Linked DNA regions of Methylocaldum szegediense. Each later gene encodes a partner of the first gene's protein in a complex. Links are inferred from orthologs where the notes say so. Each region holds a gene or a part of one and is shown on either strand. Other genes may lie near its edges.

Evidence for each region. Proteins that work in one complex are often made in the same cells at the same time.
Region 2: the proteins of pnp (region 1) and QEN43_RS14855 are in contact, whole or in part, in a cryo-EM structure (PDB 9QH0), measured with the Escherichia coli proteins. The link is inferred for Methylocaldum szegediense from one-to-one orthologs.

What each region holds. Positions count from the first base shown.
Region 1 is NZ_OX458333.1:458,724-463,237, forward strand. The notes cover bases 976-3,909. They hold pnp (polyribonucleotide nucleotidyltransferase), read left to right. Parts: upstream 976-1,371; coding sequence 1,372-3,447; downstream 3,448-3,909. Other genes in these bases: rpsO (30S ribosomal protein S15), read left to right, coding at 1,077-1,346; epmB (EF-P beta-lysylation protein EpmB), read right to left, coding at 3,519-3,909. Outside these bases: 30S ribosome-binding factor RbfA, read left to right, coding at 1-18; tRNA pseudouridine(55) synthase TruB, read left to right, coding at 30-962; more of epmB, read right to left, coding at 3,910-4,499. UniProt on the Escherichia coli protein: Involved in mRNA degradation. Catalyzes the phosphorolysis of single-stranded polyribonucleotides processively in the 3'- to 5'-direction. Also involved, along with RNase II, in tRNA processing.
Region 2 is NZ_OX458333.1:3,456,574-3,462,169, forward strand. The notes cover bases 2,424-5,596. They hold QEN43_RS14855 (Rne/Rng family ribonuclease), read right to left. Parts: upstream 5,220-5,596; coding sequence 2,628-5,219; downstream 2,424-2,627. In the rest of the region: QEN43_RS14845 (NAD(+) kinase), read left to right, coding at 1-674; DNA repair protein RecN, read left to right, coding at 677-2,365. UniProt on the Escherichia coli protein: Endoribonuclease that plays a central role in RNA processing and decay. Required for the maturation of 5S and 16S rRNAs and the majority of tRNAs. Also involved in the degradation of most mRNAs.

The sequences.
Region 1 (4,514 bases):
TCGAAAAGCGAGGAGTGAATAGGAGATTCATGAGCCGTCGCAGCGATTTGTACTCCATTAACGGGGTTTTGCTGTTGGACAAAACCGCAGGTATGACGTCGAATGCGGCGCTGCAAAAGGTCAAACGGCTTTTGAAGGCCCGAAAAGCCGGTCATACCGGCAGCCTGGATCCGCTCGCCAGTGGTTTGCTCCCGATTTGTCTTGGTGAAGCAACGAAATTATCAGGATTCCTCCTGAATACGGACAAACGCTATAGGGTCCGGGTGCGGCTGGGAGTAACGACGCTTACCGGTGATTCCGAGGGCGAGATTGTCGAGACTTGCCCGGTTCCGCCTTTGGACGAGAGGGTGATCGAACAGGCGCTCACGCGTTTTCGCGGTGAGATTCTTCAGATTCCGCCTATGTATTCAGCGCTGAAGCACCAAGGTCGACGCCTGTATGATTTGGCTCGTCAGGGAATCGAAGTGGAGCGAGAAGCCCGTCGTGTGACCATTTCTGAGCTGAAGCTTGTGAACTTCGATTCGACGAGTCTGGACCTGGACGTTGCATGCTCAAAAGGTACTTATATTCGCACCCTTGCCGAGGATATTGGTAAATCGCTCGGCTGCGGTGGCCATGTCGAGGTGCTGAGACGTACTGGTGTGGGCGGTTTATCGGTTGCCGACGCTTATACGCTGTCCTACATGGAATCACTGAACGCCGACGAATTGTTGAAATTGGTTCTGCCGATGGATCGTATCGTCGTCGATTTGCCAGCGGTGAGGTTAAGCGAGGAACTGGGCTTTTATGTACGGAGGGGACAAGCGGTTCTGGTTCCGAATGCCCCGCTTCAAGGATGGGTCAGATTATATGCAAAACCGTCCGTGTTCATGGGAGTGGGCGAGATTCTTGACGACGGAAGGGTAGCCCCTCGTCGTTTGGTCAAGGTGGCTCGGGACGCGTCTCGGGAGTTGATTCATTAGGAGATTTTGGGAACGTGCCTCGTGTCAAGACCGGTGGCTTTGTGATTGAAACGCATACAGGGCTACCGTTACAATTGCGTGTTTGTTGAGTTAAACGTATTTAGGAGACAAGAAGTGGCTTTTGAAGCAGCAGATAAGCGCGCTGTTATGCAGGAGTATCAGCGTGGGCCGAATGATACCGGTTCACCGGAAGTTCAAGTGGCACTCCTCACTGCTCGAATCAATCACCTCACCCCTCACTTCATCAAGCACAAGAAAGATCACCATTCACGCCGTGGCTTGTTGCGCTTGGTCAACCGACGCCGTAAGTTGTTGGATTATTTGAAAAAGAAGGATTCCGAGCGCTATCGGGCCTTGATCGAGCGATTGGGGTTGCGTAAATAGTTGTCCACCCGGTGCAGGTAGTAATGTGAATCCGATTCGGAAACAGTTTAAGTACGGCGAATATCTGGTTACCTTTGAAACCGGAGAAATTGCACGACAAACGGACGCCGCCGTATTGGTGGATATGGCAGGAACGGTGGTCCTGGTCACTGTGGTGGGCGAGAAAGAGGCGTCGCCTGAGACAGACTTCTTCCCATTGACCGTAAATTATCAGGAAAAGGCCTATGCGGCAGGCCGCATTCCCGGCGGATTTTTCAAGCGTGAAGGTCGGCCGAGCGAGAAGGAAACCCTAACCGCACGATTGATCGACCGGCCAATTCGCCCGCTTTTTCCGGAGGGATTCACCAACGAGGTTCAGGTCGTCGCCACAGTTCTTTCCTTGAATCCGGAAGTTGATCCAGACATTCCTTCCATGTTGGGCGCTTCCGCAGCCCTGGTACTTTCCGGCATGCCTTTCCGGGGACCGATTGGCGCGGCGCGCGTCGGCCACATCGATGGCCAACTCGTCCTCAGTCCTCCCGCCTCCGCTCTCAAGAAGTCCAAGCTTGATCTGGTGGTCGCCGGTACGGAGAAGGCGGTTCTGATGGTCGAATCCGAAGCTGCCATGCTTTCGGAAGACGTCATGCTCGATGCCGTGTTGTTCGGCCACGAACACATGCAGGTAGCCATCAAGGCGATCCATGAGCTGGCCGAGATCGTGGGCGTAACGCCTTGGAACTGGGAGCCGCCGGTTGCCAACGAGGTTGTGTATCAGGCCGTGAAGGATTGGGCATCGGACCAACTCGGTGAGGCTTATCAAATCGCGGAAAAGCTGACTCGCCAGCAGAGGCTGAAGGAAATTCGGAAGGCCACCGTCGAGGCTCTGACGGAAGACGGGAAATACACCGAAAGTGCGGTTCGAAGCGCTTTGGAGAAACTGGAATCCGATATCGTGCGCTGGCGGATTCTGAATGAATCCAAACGTATCGACGGACGGGATTTGACGACTATACGGCCGATTCATATACGTACGGGCGTGTTGCCGCGCACACATGGTTCCGCATTGTTCACCCGGGGCGAAACTCAGGCTTTGGTGGTCGCCACTCTGGGTACCGGACGCGATGCGCAATTGATCGATGCAATCGAAGGAGAATATAAGGAATCCTTCATGCTGCATTATAATTTCCCGCCTTTTTGCGTGGGAGAGATCGGCCCAATCGGCGCTCCTAAGCGACGCGAAATCGGGCATGGGAGATTAGCGAAGCGCGGCGTGCAGGCGGTGATGCCGAGCCCTGAGGAGTTTCCGTACGTCATTCGAGTGGTCTCGGAGATTACCGAATCCAATGGATCGAGTTCCATGGCGTCGGTTTGCGGAACCAGCCTGGCTCTGATGGATGCGGGCGTACCAACCAAGGCACCGGTAGCCGGAATCGCGATGGGGTTAATCAAGGAGGGTGATCGTTTCGCAGTGCTTTCGGACATTATGGGTGACGAGGACCACCTGGGCGATATGGACTTCAAAGTTGCCGGTTCCAGAGATGGCATAACCGCGCTGCAAATGGATATCAAAATCGACGGGATCACCCCGGAGATCATGCGGCAGGCACTCGCGCAGGCTAAAGAGGGACGTCTCCATATTCTCGAGAAGATGGCTGAAGTATTGCCGACACCGCGCAAGGAGATGTCGGATTACGCTCCGCGCATCATGAGCTTTACCATCGACCCGAGTAAGATTCGCGATGTCATCGGCAAAGGTGGGGCAACGATTCGCGCCATCACCGAGGAAACGGGCGCGAGTATCGACATCAGCGACGACGGTGTCGTCAGGGTGGCGTCGGTTGACAAGGAAGCCGGAATGGAAGCACGCCGTCGCATCGAGGCGATCACGGCGGAAGTCGAAGTCGGAAAAGTGTACGAAGGGCGCGTCGCACGGCTGATGGATTTTGGTGCATTCGTGACGATTCTCCCGGGTAAGGACGGCTTAGTCCACATCTCCCAGATTTCGGACGAGCGCGTAGAGAAGGTCAGCGATAAGCTGGCCGAAGGCGATGTCGTCAAGGTCAAGGTCCTCGAAATCGACCGTCAAGGACGAGTTCGTCTCAGCATGAAGGCCGTCGATTGAGCCACATCCGATCGATCCGGCGGGGTTCCGGCTCCGCTGGTGGCTGTTCCAGAAGGTTCACACATCTGATTCTATCCGACCGGCGTTTTGTACGGTCGGCCCGCCTCCTCCCGAACGAGTTTGGGAAGCAAATAACCGGGCAACGTTTCTCTCATCGCTTGGTAAATCGCCAACGCTTTGTCGGTGGTTAGATCGAAGTGCTGGGTTCCCCGCGCCTTGTCTAGTAGGTGTAGGTAATAGGGTATTACGCCATTTTCGAAGAGCGTTTCGCTCAAACGAATAAGGATTTCGGCATCATCGTTCACGCCTTTCAATAATACGGTCTGATTGAGTAGGCAAATGCGCGCTTTTTGAAAGGCGGCCAGCGCCTCGCTGACGTCGCGGTCGAACTCGTTCGCGTGATTGGCATGAATGACGACAACGCTTTTCAGGCGTGTTTCCGTCAGCGCGGCTATGAGCTCTGCCGTAACGCGGCTTGGTAGAACAATGGGAAGGCGGGTATGAATCCGAAGTCGTCGGATATGCGGTATCGCTCCGATTTGTTCGATCAGCCGGGCTAAACGCTCATCGCTCAGGACCAAGGGGTCACCTCCGCTAAGAATTACCTCACGGATGCTTCGGTCGGCGCGAATGGCATCGAGTGCGTCCTGTTCCTGTCGTTTGCTGATCATATTGGCGTCATAGGGAAAGTTTCGCCTAAAGCAATAACGGCAGTGAATGGCGCAGGCACCGGTAGTGATTAGCAGAACCCGTCCCCGATATTTCTGCAGGACGCCCGGTGCGGTCACGGCATCTAAGTCTCCTACTGGATCGCTCGCGTAGTTCGGATGGTCGATCAGTTCCCGGGCGTCGGGCAGCACCTGGAGCAGGAGCGGATCGCGAGGATTCCGTTTGCTCATACGTCGGGCGTAGCTTGGCGTCACGCGAAACGAGAAGCGTTCGGTTACCGCCTGGAATTCCGGTCGATGGATTTCATCCAATTCCAAGAAATCCAGGAGATCGCTGAGCCTGGTAAAGGATTCGGCCAGCTCGGCCTGCCAGGTGGTGTTCATAGAGAGTTGGGTTTC
Region 2 (5,596 bases), 3.0 Mb from region 1 along the record:
GGGGTGATGGCACACTGTTATCGGCTGCGCGTGTGCTGGTGAAGTTCAATATTCCACTGATCGGAATCAATCTTGGGCGACTCGGATTTCTTGTGGATATTTCTCCGTCCGACGCGTGTGCCAAGCTGGATGAAATTCTTGAGGGCCGCTACAGCGCCGACGAACGCTTCCTGCTTCGGGCGAAGATTTGGCGCGGCGATCGCGTAATTCACGAGCAGACTGCGGTCAATGAAGTGGTCGTCCATAGCTGGAACGCTGCCAGCATGATTGAAATCGAGACGTCGATTAACGGTGTCTTTCTGAATTCACAACGCTCGGACGGGCTAATCGTATCGACTCCTACAGGGTCTACCGCTTACGCGCTCTCGGCTGGAGGGCCGATTCTGCATCCTACACTTAAAGCGATCGTATTGGCGCCAATTAACCCGCATACCTTAACGAATCGCCCGATTGTTGTGGCTGATGAGAGTGTCGTTGAGATTGCGTTCAGGCCCGGCAAGCAGTTTAAAGTGCAGGTCGTTTGCGACAATGTGTCGATTCCCGGTGTGGAACTCGAGGATCGGATTGAGATTCGAAGGGAACCCGAGGCTTTTCGCATCCTTCATCCGCTGGATTACGATTTTTTCGAGATCCTGAGAGCCAAGCTCAACTGGAGTTCCGGTTATCGAAGCTGACTATGCTCGTCCATCTCAGCATCCGAGATTTGGCTATTGTCAGATTGCTCGAAATTGAATTCGAGCAGGGCTTCACTGTGCTGACCGGCGAAACAGGAGCCGGAAAATCAATATTATTGACTGCGCTCGGACTGGCTTTGGGTGATCGCGCCGACTCCGGGTTTGTTCGCCCCGGAGCGGCCCGTGCCGAAATCAATGTTTCGTTTGCTCTGGATGACGCGCCCGATGCGCTTCGTTGGCTAGAGAAAAATGAATTATTAGAGGACGGTGAGTGTCTGATTCGGCGGGTAATCGGTCAGGACGGCCGCTCTAAGGCGTTCGTCAATGGTCGCCCGGTGACCTTGCAAGCCCTTCAGGAATTAGGCTCCAATCTGGTTGAGATACACGGTCAGCATGCTCATGTGCATCTTCTAAAGGCGGCGGAACAACGCCGGTTATTGGACGAGGCAGCTGGGAACGAAGCGCTGCTGATGCGGGCGGGCGATCTTTATGAGCATTGGCGGCGCGTTCGGGCAGAGCTGGATACACTCACCGGTTCTGCTCGGGATCAAGCTGCGCGGGAAGAGTTGTTGCGGTACCAAATCGAGGAACTGGAACAGCATGACATTGCTGGCCTCGACTATGGGGCGCTGATCGAAGAGCATACCTTACTTGCCAATGTCGGCAAAATCCTCAGCACCGGTCAGGCACAGCTCGACCTTCTCTACGAAGACGAGAGCCGCTCGGTCAACGCGCAATTGGCGCAAGCCATCCATGCCTTATCGGACTTAAGCCGACTGGCCCCTGAAATGGAAGGAACGACGGCTCTCCTAAATGAAGCGCAAGTGTATGTCAAGGAAGCGGCGTTGCAGCTTCGTCGTCAGCTCGATCGAGTCGAAACGGACCCCGGGCGTCTCGATTGGCTAGAACGACGCCTCGGCGATATCCATAGTCTTGCCCGAAAACACCAAGTGCGGCCGGAAGAATTGCCTGAACGGCTCGATTCCTTACGCTCTGAGTTAAGCAGTATTGTGCATGAATCTGAAAGAATCGAAGCCTTAGAATCGGAGCTTCAGCGGATTCTCGCAGATTATCAGAAAGTCGCCGACGCATTATCCGAACGCCGAAAAGCCGCTGCCTGTACATTGCAGTCGCGTATTTCCGAGGTGATCCAGGAATTGGGTATGCCACAAGGCCAATTTGTGGTGGAAGTAAGAACCGAGAGCGCGAAAGAACCAACACCCCTCGGGTGGGATCATGCAGAGTTTCTGGTAAGCGCCAATCCGGGCTTGCCGCCGCGTCCTTTAGCCAAAGTCGCGTCTGGCGGCGAGTTGTCACGCATCAGTTTAGCCATTCAGGTGGCGGCGACGGATTCTAAGACCGTTCCAAGCCTGATATTTGATGAGGTCGATACGGGAATCGGCGGACGAGTAGCCGAGATTGTCGGTCAAAAGTTGCGCGCGCTCGCTCTGGGGAGGCAGGTATTCTGCGTGACCCATCTGCCTCAGGTGGCGGCTCAAGGCCATTGCCATTTATTAGTGGAAAAGGTTAACGCTGACGGCATCACGCGATCGATCGTCCGAAAATTGTCTCGTGAGGACAGAAAGCGCGAGATTGCACGTATGCTCGGTGGAATCCGGGTAACGGAGCAAACTTTAGCGCATGCCGAGGAGATGTTGGACAGTCACTTACAGAGCGAGTTGGAGGTGTAAGTGCGGTCCAACTTCGGTCAAGAGTTTGATCTCAGTAGTGGCAAAAAAGAAGGCCGTCAACGGGCTTATCCTGAACCCATTGACTTTAAGCTCAGGACACGCCCGCCTAAGGGCTCAGAGGAGAACAGTCTACGCACACGCACTCCGAGCATGAGGTATAAACCACGCCGGCCGCTTTGATGCTGACTGCAAGTTGCATGGGCGGAATGTCGCGCGGTTGAACTGCGCGACATTCCGCCAGCGTTTATTTTGTTCCCTAAGGTCAATCTAACTCCGTGCCGTTTTCCACACTTGAATTGTCAGGTACGATGACGGTGGCCGTGGTTCTGCTCTCTTCAGTTGGCTGGTACCCGTCGGAATAGCGGTTGTCGTCGGTTGCCGATAAATTCTCGCTTGTTTCATGGTGATCGTCCTGAGGCGCCGTGGCATCTTCTAGTCCTTCACCAGATTCAATACGCTTGACGCCAAATCTCCTGTCCCGTCTGCCGCGCCCCCGACGTCTGGCTAAAGACCGGCGAGGTGATTTTCTGACTTCGGGATTCGAATTTTCCGCTTCGATTTCTTCTTTGTTCTCCGAAACGGACTCGAGCTCAACGGTTCCGATGGCAGGCATGTGGATTGACCTAGCGTCTTCCCGCTCGGCTAGATTTTCTTCTGGTGCTATAGACCGTGGCAGGTAGATGATTGGCGCTTCGGAATTTTCCTCGCGTTCGTGCGACGTGCCGGTCAGTTCATCCACGGTTGAAGTCTCATCGCTGGGCGTTGGCACGGCCATTATGGCTTGGGGCGATTCTTCATTTGTCGATTCATGACTAATCGTCAGGCTCTCCTCCATCCGCAGAAGGTCTTCCTCGGCCCTCTCCGGGACAAAGTCTCGGGACTGACTTGGTTGGCCATCGCGTGCTAAGCCAGATTCGCCCCTTCTAGAGCGCCTTCTCCGTGATCCCGCGCGCCTTGACTGATCTCGGATTCGGTTGTCGCCGTTGCTGGACTCCTGTTTCTCCGGAACAATCGTGCGAGTTTCAGGCTCTCGCGGTTCAAGGATTTCTCCACCAATGAAATGTTGGCGTTCCTTGACCTCGGCGGGTCGATAAGGCTGCGGCTGAGCCGCCTGCAAAGATGTTGATCTAGGCTTTTGGCTTGCTCTCTCCGTTTCTTCGTCGATCTTGCTTCCGGTCAAAATAGACCAAAATCGTTTGATGAAGCCTCCTGCAGCCTGTTTGCTGGCTCCAGAGATTGGTGCAGGGTGGGTAGGTAGAAATTCCTTGACGGCCGGCTCAGGGCTGACCGATGCGGATTCCCTCGTAAATCGGGGGAGCTCGGGTTCAGCCGAGCGGAACATCTGATAACTGGGTTTTCGGTCGCTTTCCTCTTCCGTGCCGGTGCTTCGCACACGCTGGATTTCGTACGCCGGCGTTTCCAGGTGCTTGCTGGGCACTACGATAACGCTGACTTGGTGGCGCTTTTCGATATCCGCGATAGCCGAGCGTTTTTCGTTAAGCAAGTACGTAGCAGAGTCGATCGGTAAATGAGCGATAACCTTCTCGGTATTTTTTTTCATCGCCTCTTCTTCGATGATCCGCAGCACCGAGAGAGCCAGCGATTGTACGCTTCGCACGGAACCTTGCCCGTTGCACCGCGGACAGGTGAGTAGACTAGACTCGCCCAACGACGGGCGGAGCCGCTGGCGAGACATTTCCAGCAAGCCGAAGCGGGAAATTCGGCCGATTTGAACTCGCGCGCGATCCGCTTTGATGGCTTCGCGCAGCCGGTTTTCTACAGCGCGCTGATTGCGCGCCGCCATCATATCGATGAAGTCGATGACAAACAAACCGCCCAAGTCTCGAAGTCTGAGTTGGCGCGCAATTTCATCGGCAGCTTCCAAGTTCGTGTTCAGAGCAGTTTCTTCGATATCGCCGCCTTTAGTTGCGCGAGCGGAGTTGATATCGATCGCAGTCAGTGCTTCGCTGTGATCAATGACAATGGCTCCGCCGGATGGCAGGGGGACTTCGCGGCTGTAAGCGGTTTCGATTTGGCTTTCAATCTGATAACGACTAAATAGCGGAACCGGATCTTGATACAGTTTTGCCTTTTGGATGAACTGCGGCATGACCTGTTGTAAGAAGCTGCGTACCAGCTTGAAAGTGCCAACATCATCGATCAGGATCTCGTCGATGTCGCTGCGGAGGTGGTCCCTCAGTGCGCGAATGATCACATTGCTCTCCTGAAAGATCAGGAAAGGCGCCGGCTTTTCCTTTGCTGAGCGGTCGATTGCCTCCCAAAGTTGCAAGAGATAATTGAGATCCCATTGCAGCTCTTCGGCCGATTTACCGCCGCCAGCGGTTCGAACAATCAGTCCCATCCCTTCCGGAATTTCGAGCTGGCTCATGACCTCTCGCATGTCAGACCGAATGTCGCCCTCGATACGTCGAGAAATGCCGCCGGCACGCGGGTTATTTGGCATCAGGACCAAGTAACTCCCAGCCAAACTGATATACGTTGTTAATGCCGCGCCTTTGCTTCCGCGCTCCTCCTTCTCGACCTGAACAATGACTTCCTGACCTTCCTTGATTAAATCCTTGATATCGCGCCGGGAGAACTCCTCATCCACGGCGTGACCGAAATAATTTGGTGTGATTTCTTTGAATGGCAAAAAGCCGTGACGCTCCGCGCCGTAATTGACGAAAGCTGCCTCGAGACTGGGTTCGATTCGTGTGATGATACCTTTGTAGATATTGGCTTTCTTCTGTTCTTTGGAAGGAATTTCTATATCAAAATCGTAAAGTTTTTGTCCGTCTACCAGAGCAACCCGAAGTTCCTCGGGTTGGGTAGCGTTGATTAACATTCTTCTCATTCGGCTGATCCTTTAGCGGTTCCCCGAAGAAGCGGAAAAGCGGTTTCATACAGTAGCCTTGTTTCTATCAGTCAAAATTGGGTTCTTAATTGACGTAAATGCGCCTAATGCGCTGAAAAACCAAGCCTTGACGCCGAAAGAGACTCCTGCCTCGATCAAGAGGAGGGATTTCCGTTTTCTTCAGGTAACCTGATACTCGCTCGTCATGGGTCGAGCGAAAAAAACCCTGCTGTTTTCGTCTGTTTTGGTCAAATCGCCCTATTAGGCATTTGACCCTTTAAACAATGTTCTGTCTGTCGCCAATGAAGGATTCCGGTCGGTAAGCGGTTCTCAGTTGGGTCTGATATAAGGTCGGATGGTCTAGGGCAGCCGCCGTA